DNA from 4 places in the Cytobacillus kochii genome. Region 2 is predicted to be linked to each of the others. Evidence: a T-box and tRNA genes for the amino acid it is inferred to sense, from the RefSeq annotation. Region 2 holds a T-box; the other regions hold tRNA genes.
What was found. A T-box is a leader RNA that pairs with one kind of tRNA and senses whether it is charged. The one in region 2 lies ahead of metG (methionine--tRNA ligase), so its partner is inferred to be a tRNA-Met.
Positions count from the first base shown of each region.

Region 1: it encodes a tRNA-Met, which carries the amino acid that the T-box ahead of metG (methionine--tRNA ligase) is inferred to sense. The anticodon was not compared.
Region 3: it encodes a tRNA-Met, which carries the amino acid that the T-box ahead of metG (methionine--tRNA ligase) is inferred to sense. The anticodon was not compared.
Region 4: it encodes a tRNA-Met, which carries the amino acid that the T-box ahead of metG (methionine--tRNA ligase) is inferred to sense. The anticodon was not compared.

Region 1 is NZ_CP085254.1:3,805,376-3,809,547, reverse strand. Features, by position in the region: rRNA gene LG276_RS19550 (23S ribosomal RNA) at 1-773, shown strand, start outside; rRNA gene rrf (5S ribosomal RNA) at 1,046-1,162, shown strand; tRNA gene LG276_RS19540 (tRNA-Glu) at 1,193-1,267, shown strand; tRNA gene LG276_RS19535 (tRNA-Val) at 1,272-1,347, shown strand; tRNA gene LG276_RS19530 (tRNA-Thr) at 1,364-1,439, shown strand; tRNA gene LG276_RS19525 (tRNA-Lys) at 1,454-1,529, shown strand; tRNA gene LG276_RS19520 (tRNA-Leu) at 1,539-1,620, shown strand; tRNA gene LG276_RS19515 (tRNA-Gly) at 1,642-1,716, shown strand; tRNA gene LG276_RS19510 (tRNA-Arg) at 1,720-1,793, shown strand; tRNA gene LG276_RS19505 (tRNA-Pro) at 1,802-1,878, shown strand; tRNA gene LG276_RS19500 (tRNA-Ala) at 1,892-1,967, shown strand; tRNA gene LG276_RS19495 (tRNA-Met) at 1,995-2,068, shown strand; tRNA gene LG276_RS19490 (tRNA-Ser) at 2,085-2,177, shown strand; tRNA gene LG276_RS19485 (tRNA-Met) at 2,192-2,265, shown strand; tRNA gene LG276_RS19480 (tRNA-Asp) at 2,269-2,345, shown strand; tRNA gene LG276_RS19475 (tRNA-Phe) at 2,365-2,440, shown strand; tRNA gene LG276_RS19470 (tRNA-Tyr) at 2,454-2,537, shown strand; tRNA gene LG276_RS19465 (tRNA-Trp) at 2,541-2,614, shown strand; tRNA gene LG276_RS19460 (tRNA-His) at 2,621-2,696, shown strand; tRNA gene LG276_RS19455 (tRNA-Gln) at 2,714-2,785, shown strand; tRNA gene LG276_RS19450 (tRNA-Cys) at 2,792-2,862, shown strand; tRNA gene LG276_RS19445 (tRNA-Leu) at 2,867-2,948, shown strand; tRNA gene LG276_RS19440 (tRNA-Gly) at 2,966-3,036, shown strand; tRNA gene LG276_RS19435 (tRNA-Ile) at 3,044-3,120, shown strand; tRNA gene LG276_RS19430 (tRNA-Asn) at 3,131-3,205, shown strand; tRNA gene LG276_RS19425 (tRNA-Arg) at 3,221-3,294, shown strand; gene LG276_RS19420 (FixH family protein) at 3,595-4,172, shown strand, end outside.
Region 2 is NZ_CP085254.1:322,998-327,169, forward strand. Features, by position in the region: gene LG276_RS01845 (hypothetical protein) at 1-176, shown strand, start outside; gene LG276_RS01850 (hypothetical protein) at 267-977, opposite strand; T-box leader at 1,874-2,150, shown strand; gene metG (methionine--tRNA ligase) at 2,230-3,870, shown strand; gene LG276_RS01860 (aminoglycoside 6-adenylyltransferase) at 3,932-4,172, shown strand, end outside.
Region 3 is NZ_CP085254.1:1,425,062-1,429,233, forward strand. Features, by position in the region: rRNA gene LG276_RS07580 (23S ribosomal RNA) at 1-1,780, shown strand, start outside; rRNA gene rrf (5S ribosomal RNA) at 2,096-2,212, shown strand; tRNA gene LG276_RS07590 (tRNA-Asn) at 2,232-2,306, shown strand; tRNA gene LG276_RS07595 (tRNA-Ser) at 2,309-2,402, shown strand; tRNA gene LG276_RS07600 (tRNA-Glu) at 2,418-2,492, shown strand; tRNA gene LG276_RS07605 (tRNA-Val) at 2,497-2,572, shown strand; tRNA gene LG276_RS07610 (tRNA-Met) at 2,583-2,656, shown strand; tRNA gene LG276_RS07615 (tRNA-Asp) at 2,660-2,736, shown strand; tRNA gene LG276_RS07620 (tRNA-Phe) at 2,791-2,866, shown strand; tRNA gene LG276_RS07625 (tRNA-Thr) at 2,870-2,942, shown strand; tRNA gene LG276_RS07630 (tRNA-Tyr) at 2,954-3,037, shown strand; tRNA gene LG276_RS07635 (tRNA-Trp) at 3,041-3,114, shown strand; tRNA gene LG276_RS07640 (tRNA-His) at 3,121-3,196, shown strand; tRNA gene LG276_RS07645 (tRNA-Gln) at 3,243-3,317, shown strand; tRNA gene LG276_RS07650 (tRNA-Gly) at 3,323-3,397, shown strand; tRNA gene LG276_RS07655 (tRNA-Cys) at 3,417-3,490, shown strand; tRNA gene LG276_RS07660 (tRNA-Leu) at 3,522-3,610, shown strand; tRNA gene LG276_RS07665 (tRNA-Leu) at 3,632-3,714, shown strand; tRNA gene LG276_RS07670 (tRNA-Gly) at 3,718-3,788, shown strand; gene LG276_RS07675 (ABC transporter ATP-binding protein) at 4,134-4,172, shown strand, end outside.
Region 4 is NZ_CP085254.1:3,613,720-3,617,891, forward strand. Features, by position in the region: gene glgB (1,4-alpha-glucan branching enzyme) at 1-1,498, opposite strand, end outside; tRNA gene LG276_RS18355 (tRNA-Glu) at 1,677-1,748, opposite strand; tRNA gene LG276_RS18360 (tRNA-Ser) at 1,752-1,842, opposite strand; tRNA gene LG276_RS18365 (tRNA-Asn) at 1,846-1,920, opposite strand; tRNA gene LG276_RS18370 (tRNA-Ile) at 1,931-2,007, opposite strand; tRNA gene LG276_RS18375 (tRNA-Gly) at 2,015-2,085, opposite strand; tRNA gene LG276_RS18380 (tRNA-His) at 2,088-2,163, opposite strand; tRNA gene LG276_RS18385 (tRNA-Phe) at 2,173-2,245, opposite strand; tRNA gene LG276_RS18390 (tRNA-Asp) at 2,265-2,341, opposite strand; tRNA gene LG276_RS18395 (tRNA-Met) at 2,345-2,418, opposite strand; tRNA gene LG276_RS18400 (tRNA-Ser) at 2,432-2,524, opposite strand; tRNA gene LG276_RS18405 (tRNA-Ile) at 2,531-2,607, opposite strand; tRNA gene LG276_RS18410 (tRNA-Met) at 2,621-2,697, opposite strand; tRNA gene LG276_RS18415 (tRNA-Ala) at 2,723-2,798, opposite strand; tRNA gene LG276_RS18420 (tRNA-Pro) at 2,821-2,897, opposite strand; tRNA gene LG276_RS18425 (tRNA-Arg) at 2,906-2,979, opposite strand; tRNA gene LG276_RS18430 (tRNA-Leu) at 2,995-3,083, opposite strand; tRNA gene LG276_RS18435 (tRNA-Gly) at 3,090-3,164, opposite strand; tRNA gene LG276_RS18440 (tRNA-Leu) at 3,184-3,268, opposite strand; tRNA gene LG276_RS18445 (tRNA-Lys) at 3,286-3,361, opposite strand; tRNA gene LG276_RS18450 (tRNA-Thr) at 3,376-3,451, opposite strand; tRNA gene LG276_RS18455 (tRNA-Val) at 3,468-3,543, opposite strand; rRNA gene rrf (5S ribosomal RNA) at 3,553-3,669, opposite strand; rRNA gene LG276_RS18465 (23S ribosomal RNA) at 3,943-4,172, opposite strand, start outside.

The sequences.
Region 1 (4,172 bases), 1.1 Mb from region 2:
GCCTTAGAAGCCGGAGCGCTAGCTTCGGTGGAGGCGTCGGTGGGATACTACCCTGGCTGTATTGAAATTCTAACCCACATCCCTTATCGGGATGGGAGACAGTGTCAGGTGGGCAGTTTGACTGGGGCGGTCGCCTCCTAAAGAGTAACGGAGGCGCCCAAAGGTTCCCTCAGAATGGTTGGAAATCATTCGTAGAGTGTAAAGGCACAAGGGAGCTTGACTGCGAGACCTACAAGTCGAGCAGGGACGAAAGTCGGGCTTAGTGATCCGGTGGTTCCGCATGGAAGGGCCATCGCTCAACGGATAAAAGCTACCCCGGGGATAACAGGCTTATCTCCCCCAAGAGTCCACATCGACGGGGAGGTTTGGCACCTCGATGTCGGCTCATCGCATCCTGGGGCTGTAGTCGGTCCCAAGGGTTGGGCTGTTCGCCCATTAAAGCGGTACGCGAGCTGGGTTCAGAACGTCGTGAGACAGTTCGGTCCCTATCCGTCGTGGGCGCAGGAAATTTGAGAGGAGCTGTCCTTAGTACGAGAGGACCGGGATGGACGCACCGCTGGTGTACCAGTTGTCTTGCCAAAGGCATCGCTGGGTAGCTATGTGCGGAAGGGATAAGTGCTGAAAGCATCTAAGCATGAAGCCCCCCTCGAGATGAGATTTCCCATAGCGTAAGCTAGTAAGATCCCTGAAAGATGATCAGGTTGATAGGTTAGAGGTGGAAGTGTGGCGACACATGCAGCTGACTAATACTAATCGATCGAGGACTTAACCAAAACGAAAAGCGAAAGCGCCTTGCACAGGTGCGACAAGCATAAGACGGATTTGACAGGAGGTTGTTCTTTAACCTCATGACAAATTTGACTTATGACCTCGAGCACCTAGGCGCTGTAGCTGGACAATTCGAAATGCGGGCGGCTACTAGGCGCCGCAGCTGGACAGCACTACGTAAGTAGTATCCTACAGCACGCATTCAGGCGATTACTCAATAAATATCTTCTTCAACATTACCTAGTTTTGAGGGAACGATTCCCTTACAATTTCATAGTCCGGTGGCGATAGCGAGAAGGTCACACCCGTTCCCATACCGAACACGGAAGTTAAGCTTCTCAGCGCCGATGGTAGTTAGGGGCTGTCCCCTTGTGAGAGTAGGACGCTGCCGGGCAAACTACCCCATTTTTTGGGGTTATTTTTTGGCCCCTTGGTCAAGCGGTTAAGACACCGCCCTTTCACGGCGGTAACACGGGTTCGAATCCCGTAGGGGTCACCATTTTGGAGGATTAGCTCAGCTGGGAGAGCATCTGCCTTACAAGCAGAGGGTCGGCGGTTCGATCCCGTCATCCTCCACCATTTTTTTTGTATATTTGCCGGCCTAGCTCAATTGGTAGAGCAACTGACTTGTAATCAGTAGGTTGGGGGTTCAAGTCCTCTGGCCGGCACCACTCGTGCTTTGTACGAGCCATTAGCTCAGTTGGTAGAGCATCTGACTTTTAATCAGAGGGTCGAAGGTTCGAGTCCTTCATGGCTCACCATTTAAATTTGCGGGTGTGGCGGAATTGGCAGACGCACCAGACTTAGGATCTGGCGCCGCAAGGCGTGGGGGTTCGACTCCCTTCACCCGCATTAGTTTTATAATGAATAGTTGCGGAAGTAGTTCAGTGGTAGAACATCACCTTGCCAAGGTGAGGGTCGCGGGTTCGAATCCCGTCTTCCGCTCCAGATGCGCCCGTAGCTCAATTGGATAGAGCGTTTGACTACGGATCAAAAGGTTAGGGGTTCGACTCCTCTCGGGCGCGTTTTATTTCGGGAAGTAGCTCAGCTTGGTAGAGCACTTGGTTTGGGACCAAGGGGTCGCAGGTTCGAATCCTGTCTTCCCGACCACGAATACTTTTTAGGGGCCTTAGCTCAGCTGGGAGAGCGCCTGCTTTGCACGCAGGAGGTCAGCGGTTCGATCCCGCTAGGCTCCACCAATTTAATTTTTATAAAATATATTTTATGGCGGTGTAGCTCAGCTGGCTAGAGCGTACGGTTCATACCCGTGAGGTCGGGGGTTCGATCCCCTCCGCCGCTATTGCTTTTTTATTAATGGAGGAATACCCAAGTCTGGCTGAAGGGATCGGTCTTGAAAACCGACAGGGGTGTTAAAGCCCGCGGGGGTTCGAATCCCTCTTCCTCCGCCATTAATATTTATTATCGCGGGGTGGAGCAGTCCGGTAGCTCGTCGGGCTCATAACCCGAAGGTCGCAGGTTCAAATCCTGCCCCCGCAATCTGGTCCGGTAGTTCAGTTGGTTAGAATGCCTGCCTGTCACGCAGGAGGTCGCGGGTTCGAGTCCCGTCCGGACCGCCATTTACATATTTATTATTTTGGCTCAGTAGCTCAGTCGGTAGAGCAAAGGACTGAAAATCCTTGTGTCGGCGGTTCGATTCCGTCCTGAGCCACCATTTATTCTTTTTTGGAGGGGTAGCGAAGTGGCTAAACGCGGCGGACTGTAAATCCGCTCCTTCGGGTTCGGCAGTTCGAATCTGCCCCCCTCCACCATCTAGGGGTATAGTTTAATGGTAAAACGAAGGTCTCCAAAACCTTTGATGTGGGTTCAATTCCTACTACCCCTGCCAATAATGGCGATTGTGGCGAAGTGGTTAACGCATCGGATTGTGGTTCCGACATTCGTGGGTTCGATTCCCATCAGTCGCCCCATTTTTCAATTTACTTATTGGGCTATAGCCAAGTGGTAAGGCAACGGATTTTGATTCCGTCATTCGCAGGTTCGAACCCTGCTAGCCCAGTTTTATGGCAGCATAGCCAAGTGGTAAGGCAGAGGTCTGCAAAACCTTTATCCCCGGTTCAAATCCGGGTGTTGCCTTTATGCCGGTGTGGCGGAATTGGCAGACGCGCACGACTCAAAATCGTGTTCCTTCGGGAGTGTCGGTTCGACCCCGACCACCGGTATGTTGAAGTTCTTAAATGCGGGTGTAGTTTAGTGGTAAAACCTCAGCCTTCCAAGCTGATGATGAGGGTTCGATTCCCTTCACCCGCTTAAATAGGGGCCTATAGCTCAGCTGGTTAGAGCGCACGCCTGATAAGCGTGAGGTCGATGGTTCGAGTCCATTTAGGCCCACCATTTATATTATTCCGCAGTAGCTCAGTGGTAGAGCATTCGGCTGTTAACCGAACGGTCGTAGGTTCGAATCCTACCTGCGGAGCCATACATATTTTAGTTTGCGCCTTTAGCTCAGCTGGATAGAGCAACAGCCTTCTAAGCTGTGGGTCAGAGGTTCGAATCCTCTAAGGCGCGTCAAAGCTCTTAAATCTTCTATAAGGTTTATGAGCTTTTTTTGTATGATTAATTTTAAATTAAGCTTCTAGGCATCTAGTTGAAAGCTTTGTAGAAAAGTAAAAAAAAGCTTCCATAAATGGAAGCCAAAAAGGGGGATTTACACTTGTAATAGAAGTTTCTCCTAATAAATCTTTTTATATACCTATATTTTCTTTATTTTACATATTTCTCTCATTAACAAATTATTTCACTTTTCTAACACATATTATTAGTAAAATAGATGAGAAAGATTAGATGTTTAAGAAAGAGGGGCTTTTTATGAAGAAGTGGATATCAACGTTTTCTGTAATCATGATTATTTTTCTTGCTGCTTGTGGAAATGCGGGGAATGATGCAAACTCTAGTGGTGGCGAAGGATCAGTTCCTGCTGCAATCGATGCCAGTATCTCGATACCAAGTCAGATTAAAAGGAACGAAGAAGTACGCTTAGAAGTTACTGTTACTCAGGGAGACGAGTCTGTGGAAGATGCAGATGAAGTAAAATTTGAATTGTGGGAAGATGGGAAAAAGGATAATAGTGAATTAATAGAAGCAGAACACGAGAATGATGGAAAGTATGTTGCATCCTATACATTTGAAAAAGATGCTATCTATCATATTCAGTCACATGTCACCGCAAGAAGTATGCACACTATGCCTAAAGTTAAAGTGGCGGTAGGCAGTGCTGAAATAGATAGCGAAGAAGAAAATCAAGGCCATAGCACACATGAGCATGATGGAAATGTAGCGATACATATAAGTCCTACTGCTGATATTAAGACGAATGAGGAAACTCCATTTGATATTCATATTACGAAAGAAGAACAAGGACTTGAAGAGGCTAATGTGAGGTTAGA
Region 2 (4,172 bases):
GGCAAAATCCAATCATCCGTCTGTATATTTTAGGCATGATACCTTTAATCGTGCTGTCTATCATATTATTTAGTGCTTTACCGAGTGAATTGTATTGGATCCCAAACGGTTTATTAATGATTGGTACAATCGTTATGATTCTTACTAGTGCTATACTTTACAGAAAAAGTAACTAGGAAGAGCTGAGTACAACTCCATAAAAAAGACATGAACAAAAGTTTCTGGGAATTTGCTCATGTCATTTAAATTGGGTTATCTCGTTTTATTTACCAATTAAAGACGGTTTTAAGAGTAAAGAGAATCAATGAGTACAAAAGGGAAGCCAATAAGAAAGTGGGCAGATGGGCATAGTCTTCCTCCGGTAACTCTTTACTGATGACATTAAAGATCATTGCGCCTGAACTGAAAGCGATGATGGAGTGGACGAATAACCCTGAAGTAGGGCCCATTGATCCGGCAAGTGCCCCTATAAGCGTAGCTATCGCAAATAGAAAGCGTCCGTACTGATGGTGAACATCTTCGTTACCTTTTCCAATATGATAGGATATGCCGATAAAGTGAAGACCGATGGCTAATCCATAAAATAAAGCTTCACCAGAGTGAACATCAGATGAGAATACAATATAAGAAACCATAAATGTATAGATAGCGAAAAAAGTTGCTTGCACAAAATAGGCGGCGTTTTGGTTCATTTTTTGCGCTTTTGTAGATTTTGCGAATTTATACACACTATAGTAAACAATTAATCCAATCAACCCCAAGAAGTATAGTTCGGAATCGATCGCTAGTGTGCCACCTAACTTGTCTTGTTCTTCATGCATGGAAGGGAGAATATATACAAATACATAAGCGATCGCGACACCGCCGGATAGCGACAGTATTTTTTGTTCTCTCATTGGTAGCCACTTAACAATCTTTAGTGCAAAAAGCTGGATGAATATAAGAATAACGCCAATGATGATGGATTCAATGGTCATGGTGATTCCCCTCCTATTTCTTTACCCTTCTATATACCCGAAAATCATAAATGAGTCATCCTCCGCCAATTTTTATTTGCCTGGTTATTTAACCTGACGAGACGAGATAAAAGGCCAATAGTAGTAATAAGTAAGCTATGAGAGGGAAAAGAATAATCCATGGTGAGTGGTAGATGAAGCCGCGTGCCTGCCCAATGAGCCCAGGCCTTTCATTGGTAATCGAGAGATAAATCGTCGGCAAATATTGTTTTTCCGTGCCACCGAGAAATAGATAAAGACCCGTGATTGGGCCGAAATACACAACCAGCAATTGTAAAAGTAAAACAAGGAAGTATTAGCGAGTCATTCAGTCAGAAAACCCGACATGAAAGCCGAGCAAAAAGCATTAGCAAGTCATTCAGTCAGAGCAAAAAGCATTAGCGAGTCATTCAGACAGTAAATCCGTCACGAAGGCCGAGCAAAAAGCATTAGCGAGTCATTCAGACAGAAAATCCGTCACGAAAGCCGAGCAAAAAGCATTAGCAAGTCATTCAACTAGAAAATCCCCCACGAGAGCCGAGCAAAAAGCATTAGCAAGTCATTCAACTAGAAAATCCCCCACGAGAGCCGAGCAAAAAGCATTAGCAAGTCATTCAGACAGTAAATCCGTCACGAAAGCCGAGCAAAAAGCATTAGCGAGTCATTCAGTCAGAAAACCCGTCACGAAAGCGGAGCAAAAAGCATTAGCAAGTCATTCAACTAGAAAATCGTCCGCGAAAGCCGAGCAAATAGCATTATTAGCAAGTCATTCAGTTAGAAATTCCGTCACTAAGCCCGAGCAAAACACATTTGCCTTTCACTTCTCCCATTGACTTTCAAAACCCAGTTGATTAAAATTACCCTTATATATTTTTACTTCAAAAGCAATGAAGAGAAAAAGTAGAATGTGTCGTTTTTTAAGCAGAGAGCTTCGGTAGCTGAGAAGAAGCAAAAAGCAATCATTCGAAAAATGGTCTCTGAGCTGTGTACTGAACATACTTGTTTATTAGTATAAGTAGGCTACGCCGAGTTTTGGCACTCGTTATCAATGTCACAGTATAAAGGCCGATTGGGACTGGCGTACTTGATGAGGCAAGTAGGGTAACCTATTTGTAAAATAAGGTGGTAACGCGTGGTGTAAACCTCGCCCTTAGCTAGCAATAGCTATGGGGCGAGGTTTTTTGTTTGCAGTCGTGTCTCAATCAATCAGGCTAAAATTTAGGGGGAATAGAAGATGAGTATTTTTATTGGTGGGGCGTGGGCTTATGCAAATGGATCTTTGCATCTCGGTCATGTTTCAAGTTTGCTACCTGGAGACATTTTGGCAAGATATTATCGTTTAAAAGGAGAAAAAGTGCTATATGCTTCAGGCAGTGATTGTAATGGTACACCGATTACTGTGAAAGCAAGACAGGCGGGGGTAGAGCCGCAGGCGATAGCAGATCACTATCACCGGGAGTTTGTTGATTGCTTTACACAATTAGGTTTTTCTTATGATATTTATACAAGAACAGATACAGCTCATCACCATCATGGAGTACAAGAAATATTTTTAGCGCTTTTAGAAAAAGGCTTGATCTACAAGCGAAAGGTAGAGCAAACCTATTGTGAGCACTGTCAGCAGTTCTTGCCAGACCGCTATGTGGAAGGATTATGTCCAGTTTGCAATGAACCTGCCAGAGGTGATCAATGTGATCATTGTGCAACCATCTTAGAGCCCCTTGAACTTCATGAACGCAGCTGTAAAATTTGTGGTCACACACCTACGACAAGGGAGACAGAACATTTTTATTTTGCACTAAGTGACTTACAAGCTGATTTGGAGAAATATACACAACGGGCTGAAGTGCAACATTTATGGAGAGAGAATGCATTGCATTTAACGAAGAGGTATTTAGGTGAAGGCTTGCACGACAGAGCCATTTCTCGAGATTTACCAATCGGTGTCAGTGTCCCTGTTTCTGGTTATGAAGAGAAAAAGGTGTATGTATGGATTGAGGCGGTTTCAGGCTATTATTCGGCAAGTAAAAAGTGGGCCGAAGAAAACAATCAGGATGATCATCTTTTTTGGTCAAGTGAAACAACCTCGTATTATGTGCACGGAAAAGATAATATCCCGTTCCACACGGTCATTTGGCCCGCCATTTTACAAGGAATAGGAATTGCGGCATTGCCGACAAGGGTGATTTCCAACGAATATGTTACTTTAGAAAAAAAGAAGTTATCGACGAGTAAAAATTGGGCTGTTTGGGTGCCTGATTTCTTAGAAAGATATGAACCAGATTCGATTCGCTACTTTCTTACGATTAATGCACCGGAGAATCGCGATGCCGATTTTTCTTGGAAAGAGTTTATCTATAGCCATAATAGCGAATTGCTCGGTGCATATGGGAATTTTGTGAATCGTACGTTGAAATTTATTGAAAAATCATTTGCCGGTGTCATTACAACGTCGGATATTGATGAGAAGATAAAAGGAGAAATAAACTGCTTATATCATGAAGTTGGAAACCTCATTGAACAAGGAAGCATGAAGCAAGCCCTAGAAAATATATTCGCCTATGTGCGAAAATCTAATAAATATTTTGATGAGCAAAAGCCATGGCAACAATGGCATGAGGATCAAGGGACTTGTGAAAAAACGTTAGCTAATTGTGTTTATCTTCTTGCCAACCTCGCGCAATTACTTTCTCCTTTTTTACCGTTTTCAAGTGAAAAGGTATTTGAATTACTCAATGTCCAAGAGCGGAGATGGCAAGAGGTTGTTTTGAATGGTGTGACACTCACTGCACCAGTTGAACCATTGTTTGCGCGCATTGATGTAGAGAACATTGAAAAAGAATTAGCGAGATTACAAGCACAATCACTTGCCTAATAATCGCCGGAAGCAGGACTTTTCTTAGTAAACAAAGAACCAATACTTGGGTGGTGAAGTGATGAGGTCTGAAACAGAAATGATGGCGACGATTATAGACTTTGCAAAAAACGAAGAAAGGATTTTTGCCGTCTATATGAACGGTTCCAGAACAAATATAAATGTCCCAAGAGACCAGTTTCAAGATTATGATATTGTTTATGTCGTTGAAGATACCGAGCCTTTTATTAAAAATCAAAATTGGATCGCATCATTCGGCGAGTTGATTATGAAGCAAGAACCAGATAAAAATGATTTTGGTA
Region 3 (4,172 bases), 1.1 Mb from region 2:
TCGAGTGACTCCGCGCCGAAAATGTACCGGGGCTAAACGTATCACCGAAGCTGTGGATTGAACATCGTTGATGTTCAGTGGTAGGAGAGCGTTCTAAGGGCGTTGAAGCTAGACCGTAAGGACTGGTGGAGCGCTTAGAAGTGAGAATGCCGGTATGAGTAGCGAAAGATGGGTGAGAATCCCATCCACCGAATGCCTAAGGTTTCCTGAGGAAGGCTCGTCCGCTCAGGGTTAGTCGGGACCTAAGCCGAGGCTGAAAAGCGTAGGCGATGGACAACAGGTTGATATTCCTGTACCACCGTATTCTGTTTGAGTGATGGGGGGACGCAGGAGGATAGGGTAAGCGCACGATTGGATGTGCGTCTAAGCAGTTAGAGGGACCATGAGGCAAATCCCATGGTCATATACCTTGAGCTGTGATAGCGAGGGAAATTTAGTACCGAAGTTCTTGATTCCACACTGCCAAGAAAAGCCTCTAGCGAGGAATAAGGTGCCCGTACCGCAAACCGACACAGGTAGGCGAGGAGAGAATCCTAAGGTGAGCGAGAGAACTCTCGTTAAGGAACTCGGCAAAATGACCCCGTAACTTCGGGAGAAGGGGTGCTCATTAGGGTGTTAAAGCCTTGATGAGCCGCAGTGAATAGGCCCAGGCGACTGTTTAGCAAAAACACAGGTCTCTGCGAAGCCGCAAGGCGAAGTATAGGGGCTGACGCCTGCCCGGTGCTGGAAGGTTAAGAGGAGAGGTTAGCTCACGCGAAGCTTTGAATCGAAGCCCCAGTAAACGGCGGCCGTAACTATAACGGTCCTAAGGTAGCGAAATTCCTTGTCGGGTAAGTTCCGACCCGCACGAAAGGCGTAACGATCTGGGCACTGTCTCAACGAGAGACTCGGTGAAATTATAGTACCTGTGAAGATGCAGGTTACCCGCGACAGGACGGAAAGACCCCGTGGAGCTTTACTGTAGCCTGATATTGAATTTTGGTACAGCTTGTACAGGATAGGTAGGAGCCTTAGAAGCCGGAGCGCTAGCTTCGGTGGAGGCGTCGGTGGGATACTACCCTGGCTGTATTGAAATTCTAACCCACATCCCTTATCGGGATGGGAGACAGTGTCAGGTGGGCAGTTTGACTGGGGCGGTCGCCTCCTAAAGAGTAACGGAGGCGCCCAAAGGTTCCCTCAGAATGGTTGGAAATCATTCGTAGAGTGTAAAGGCACAAGGGAGCTTGACTGCGAGACCTACAAGTCGAGCAGGGACGAAAGTCGGGCTTAGTGATCCGGTGGTTCCGCATGGAAGGGCCATCGCTCAACGGATAAAAGCTACCCCGGGGATAACAGGCTTATCTCCCCCAAGAGTCCACATCGACGGGGAGGTTTGGCACCTCGATGTCGGCTCATCGCATCCTGGGGCTGTAGTCGGTCCCAAGGGTTGGGCTGTTCGCCCATTAAAGCGGTACGCGAGCTGGGTTCAGAACGTCGTGAGACAGTTCGGTCCCTATCCGTCGTGGGCGCAGGAAATTTGAGAGGAGCTGTCCTTAGTACGAGAGGACCGGGATGGACGCACCGCTGGTGTACCAGTTGTCTTGCCAAAGGCATCGCTGGGTAGCTATGTGCGGAAGGGATAAGTGCTGAAAGCATCTAAGCATGAAGCCCCCCTCGAGATGAGATTTCCCATAGCGCAAGCTAGTAAGATCCCTGAAAGATGATCAGGTTGATAGGTTAGAGGTGGAAGTGTGGCGACACATGTAGCTGACTAATACTAATCGATCGAGGACTTAACCAAAAACGAAAAGCGAAAGCGCCTTGCACAGGTGCGACAAGCATAAGAGACAGATTTGACAGGAGGTTGTTCTTTAACCTCATGAAAAATTTGACTTATGACCTCGAGCACCTAGGCGCTGTAGCTGGACAATACGAAATGCGGGCGGCTCCTAGCCGCCGCAGCTAGACAGCACTACGTAAGTAGTAGCCTACAGCACGCATTCAGGCGATTACTCAAAACAATCTTCTTCAACATTACCTAGTTTTCAGAGAATGATTTAAAATTTCTCTTGAAATTTTCATAAAAGACGTTATAATAATAAATGTCTTTAAAAAGTCCGGTGGCGATAGCGAGAAGGTCACACCCGTTCCCATACCGAACACGGAAGTTAAGCTTCTCAGCGCCGATGGTAGTTAGGGGCTGTCCCCTTGTGAGAGTAGGACGTTGCCGGGCATACATACTATTATATTATTCCGCAGTAGCTCAGTGGTAGAGCATTCGGCTGTTAACCGAACGGTCGTAGGTTCGAATCCTACCTGCGGAGCCAATGGAGAGCTGTCCGAGCTGGCCGAAGGAGCACGATTGGAAATCGTGTAGGCGGTTTATAGCCGTCTCAAGGGTTCAAATCCCTTGCTCTCCGCCATTAAACATATAAACTGGCCCCTTGGTCAAGCGGTTAAGACACCGCCCTTTCACGGCGGTAACACGGGTTCGAATCCCGTAGGGGTCACCATTTTGGAGGATTAGCTCAGCTGGGAGAGCATCTGCCTTACAAGCAGAGGGTCGGCGGTTCGATCCCGTCATCCTCCACCATTCATATTATCGCGGGGTGGAGCAGTCCGGTAGCTCGTCGGGCTCATAACCCGAAGGTCGCAGGTTCAAATCCTGCCCCCGCAATTTGGTCCGGTAGTTCAGTTGGTTAGAATGCCTGCCTGTCACGCAGGAGGTCGCGGGTTCGAGTCCCGTCCGGACCGCCACTACATAAATTCACACAAATGTATTAAAAACATATTGTAAAACGTATAAGTTTTGGCTCAGTAGCTCAGTCGGTAGAGCAAAGGACTGAAAATCCTTGTGTCGGCGGTTCGATTCCGTCCTGAGCCACCATTTGCCGGCCTAGCTCAATTGGTAGAGCAACTGACTTGTAATCAGTAGGTTGGGGGTTCAAGTCCTCTGGCCGGCATCGTTTTTCATGGAGGGGTAGCGAAGTGGCTAAACGCGGCGGACTGTAAATCCGCTCCTTCGGGTTCGGCAGTTCGAATCTGCCCCCCTCCACCATCTAGGGGTATAGTTTAATGGTAAAACGAAGGTCTCCAAAACCTTTGATGTGGGTTCGATTCCTACTACCCCTGCCAATTATGGCGGTTGTGGCGAAGTGGTTAACGCATCGGATTGTGGTTCCGACATTCGTGGGTTCGATTCCCATCAGCCGCCCCATTATTTTAAATTCACTTTTTTTGCTTTCATGCATAGAATATACAAATGGGCTATAGCCAAGTGGTAAGGCAACGGATTTTGATTCCGTCATTCGCAGGTTCGAACCCTGCTAGCCCAGCCAGATTTGCGGAAGTAGTTCAGTGGTAGAACATCACCTTGCCAAGGTGAGGGTCGCGGGTTCGAATCCCGTCTTCCGCTCCAAATATTCATTTATATTGATGGCGGCATAGCCAAGTGGTAAGGCAGAGGTCTGCAAAACCTTCACCACCGGTTCAAATCCGGTTGCCGCCTCCAATACATATTCATTAGTTTTTATACACCTCATGCCGGGGTGGCGGAACTGGCAGACGCACAGGACTTAAAATCCTGCGGTAGGTGACTACCGTACCGGTTCGATTCCGGTCCTCGGCACCATAATTAAATAAAAGAATATTTGCCGGTGTGGCGGAATTGGCAGACGCGCACGACTCAAAATCGTGTTCCATCACGGAGTGTCGGTTCGACCCCGACCACCGGTATTTGCGGGTGTAGTTTAGTGGTAAAACCTCAGCCTTCCAAGCTGATGATGAGGGTTCGATTCCCTTCACCCGCTTATATGGAAGTTAAGGACTGTAGACAATCTCTATTTATTAGTAGATTGCCTACAGTCTTTTTTTAGTAGAAATGACTAGTTATGGTGTTTTTTACTAAACTTAAAGAAGTGTATAATGACTTAAAGTGAAGAAATGGATGAAAGGCTCCAGTAACGTGAAATGCATTCTCCTTAAAAAAATATATGTAGAATACAGGTTGGTTAACAAGAAATATGCTGGAAATGAAAACTTTTCGGATTGATGGTTGACAGGATAGCTTTTATTAGATAAAATTTTCTTTGAAGTTGATAATCATTATCAATGACGTGATGATGATCTAAAATGTTCGGATGGAGTGAATGACCTTGTCTAGATTATTTACTGAAGACTTAAGAATTGCATAC
Region 4 (4,172 bases), 1.3 Mb from region 2:
ACTTTATTAACTTCTTCACATAATGATTCGTTTTTGCATGCATTTCATACTGAAGTAAGTGCCAATCCAACTGTTCTTCATCTTTCCACTCGGCAAATTGTCCTAGCTCAAACCCCATAAATAACAGCTTTTTACCTGGATGTGTCATCATAAAACCTAAGAGCAAACGATATTGGGCAAATTTTTGCCAATAATCTCCTGGCATCTTGTCTAGCAGGGATTTCTTCCCATGGACAACCTCATCATGTGATAACGGTAAGAGAAAATTTTCGGAGTATGCATACATTAAAGAAAAAGTCATTTTATTATGGTGGTATTGTCGTTCATGTGGGGCTTTCTCCATATAAGATAATACATCATTCATCCACCCCATATTCCATTTATAACTGAAACCTAATCCGCCATAGTGAACAGGAGCCGTTACTTGGGGCCAATCAGTAGAATCCTCTGCCATCATCAAGATAGAGGGATCATAAGCAAACACAGCTTTATTTAATTTCTGTAAAAATTGAATACCAAATGGATTTTCCCTCTTCTCGTTATTAGGCCAAAAAATAATATTTGATACTGCATCAATTCTAAATCCATCGACATGGTATTTTTCCATCCAAAAAATAGCATTGGATATGAGGAAACTATGAACCTCTGTTTTACTTAAATTAAAATTAGCTGTACCCCAAACAAAATTTTCCCTATCAGCTTCTGTTTCGTATTCATAAACATATTCACCATCTAAACAATATAGCCCATGTTGATCTTTACAGAAATGTCCTGGTACCCAATCTAAAATAACACCAATATTATTTTGATGGCATTGATCGATAAAAAACATTAAATCTTTTGGTTCACCATATCTACTCGTAGCCGAATAATAGCCTGTTCCTTGATACCCCCATGAACGATCATAAGGGTGTTCAATTATAGGCATCAATTCAATATGTGTAAAACCATGCTCCTTTACGTAAGGAATGATTTCTTCTGCTAGTTCACTGTATGTCAATAAAAGGCCATTCCTCTTTTTCCATGTACCTAGATGCATCTCATATATCATCATAGGTTCTGAAAATGCTTTCCTTTGTTGTTTTTCCTTTTGCCAGCCTTGGTCCTTCCATTTGTAATCTTCTAAAGAATAGACAATCGAAGCAGTTCTGGGTCGTAATTCTGAACAAAAAGCAAAAGGATCAGCCTTTAAAAAAGTTTGTTCATCCTTGTTCTTAATTGCATATTTATAAATTTCTCCTGTTAAATCTCCATCTAGCTGAATTGTCCATATCCCCTCATTATTTACTTTTTCCAATGAAAAACCTTCGCCATTCCAATGATTAAAAGAGCCAACTAATGATATTGAGTAGGCATGTGGAGCATAGATAGTAAAGCAAGTAACCCAATTATCTCCTTCTTTATGACGGTGTGATCCAAACAGTTCGTATGCCTTAAATAAGCTTCCTTCATGAAACAAGTGCATTTCGAATTCAGTGGGGTATGCAGTTGTATTCATTCTAATTCATTCCACTCCTTGTATTACATTACTCTTTCTTAATTAATTCGTCTTAAGTATAAAAATCCCTTGTTAATTTTCAAATTATTTCGACATCTAATGACAGATAATATAACATCCAAAAGTGTTAGCCACATAAAAAAGAAGCTGTCAACATAAGTTGACAGCTTCTTTTTTATGACCCCTACGGGATTCGAACCCGTGTTACCGCCGTGAAAGGGCGGTGTCTTAACCGCTTGACCAAGGGGCCAACTGGCGGAGAAGGAGGGATTTGAACCCTCGCGCCGGTTGCCCGACCTACACCCTTAGCAGGGGCGCCTCTTCAGCCACTTGAGTACTTCTCCATATGGCTCCGCAGGTAGGATTCGAACCTACGACCGTTCGGTTAACAGCCGAATGCTCTACCACTGAGCTACTGCGGAATAATATAAATGGTGGGCCTAAATGGACTCGAACCATCGACCTCACGCTTATCAGGCGTGCGCTCTAACCAGCTGAGCTATAGGCCCCTATTTAAGCGGGTGAAGGGAATCGAACCCTCATCATCAGCTTGGAAGGCTGAGGTTTTACCACTAAACTACACCCGCAATGGGGCGGCTGATGGGAATCGAACCCACGAATGTCGGAACCACAATCCGATGCGTTAACCACTTCGCCACAACCGCCATAAAAGATGGCTCAGGACGGAATCGAACCGCCGACACAAGGATTTTCAGTCCTTTGCTCTACCGACTGAGCTACTGAGCCAAAATAATAAATATGTAAATGGCGGTCCGGACGGGACTCGAACCCGCGACCTCCTGCGTGACAGGCAGGCATTCTAACCAACTGAACTACCGGACCAGATTGCGGGGGCAGGATTTGAACCTGCGACCTTCGGGTTATGAGCCCGACGAGCTACCGGACTGCTCCACCCCGCGATAATAATATGAATGGCGGAGGAAGAGGGATTCGAACCCCCGCGGGCTTTAACACCCCTGTCGGTTTTCAAGACCGATCCCTTCAGCCAGACTTGGGTATTCCTCCGAATAATGGTGGACCTTGTAGGACTCGAACCTACGACCGGACGGTTATGAGCCGTCTGCTCTAACCAGCTGAGCTAAAGGTCCATCATTCTATCTATGGTAGCGGCGGAGGGGATCGAACCCCCGACCTCACGGGTATGAACCGTACGCTCTAGCCAGCTGAGCTACACCGCCATAGAATATATTGTATAAAATTAATTGGTGGAGCCTAGCGGGATCGAACCGCTGACCTCCTGCGTGCAAAGCAGGCGCTCTCCCAGCTGAGCTAAGGCCCCTAAAATAAATATGTATATCTAGTGGTCGGGAAGACAGGATTCGAACCTGCGACCCCTTGGTCCCAAACCAAGTGCTCTACCAAGCTGAGCTACTTCCCGAAACATAACGCGCCCGAGAGGAGTCGAACCCCTAACCTTTTGATCCGTAGTCAAACGCTCTATCCAATTGAGCTACGGGCGCTTAATTTTAAAAGAATGGTGCCGAGGACCGGAATCGAACCGGTACGGTAGTCACCTACCGCAGGATTTTAAGTCCTGTGCGTCTGCCAGTTCCGCCACCCCGGCACATATTGGAGCGGAAGACGGGATTCGAACCCGCGACCCTCACCTTGGCAAGGTGATGTTCTACCACTGAACTACTTCCGCAAATATTTAAAATGAAAAATGGTGCGGGTGAAGGGAGTCGAACCCCCACGCCTTGCGGCGCCAGATCCTAAGTCTGGTGCGTCTGCCAATTCCGCCACACCCGCATATTAAGATGATCAAATGGTGAGCCATGAAGGACTCGAACCTTCGACCCTCTGATTAAAAGTCAGATGCTCTACCAACTGAGCTAATGGCTCGTACAAAGCACGAGTGGTGCCGGCCAGAGGACTTGAACCCCCAACCTACTGATTACAAGTCAGTTGCTCTACCAATTGAGCTAGGCCGGCAAATACACACAAAAAATGGTGGAGGATGACGGGATCGAACCGCCGACCCTCTGCTTGTAAGGCAGATGCTCTCCCAGCTGAGCTAATCCTCCAATATGTATGCCCGGCAACGTCCTACTCTCACAAGGGGACAGCCCCTAACTACCATCGGCGCTGAGAAGCTTAACTTCCGTGTTCGGTATGGGAACGGGTGTGACCTTCTCGCTATCGCCACCGGACTTTTTAAAGACATTTATTATTATAACGTCTTTTATGAAAATTTCAAGAGAAATTTTAAATCATTCTCTGAAAACTAGGTAATGTTGAAGAAGATATTTATTGAGTAATCGCCTGAATGCGTGCTGTAGGCTACTACTTACGTAGTGCTGTCCAGCTGCGGCGCCTAGGTGCTCGAGGTCATAAGTCAAATTTGTCATGAGGTTAAAGAACAACCTCCTGTCAAATCCGTCTTATGCTTGTCGCACCTGTGCAAGGCGCCTCCGCATTTCGAATTGGTTAAGTCCTCGATCGATTAGTATTAGTCAGCTGCATGTGTCGCCACACTTCCACCTCTAACCTATCAACCTGATCATCTTTCAGGGATCTTACTAGCTTGCGCTATGGGAAATCTCATCTCGAGGGGGGCTTCATGCTTAGATGCTTTCAGCACTTATCCCTTCCGCACATAGCTACCCAGCGATGCCTTTGGCAAGACAACTGGTACACCAGCGGTGCGTCCATC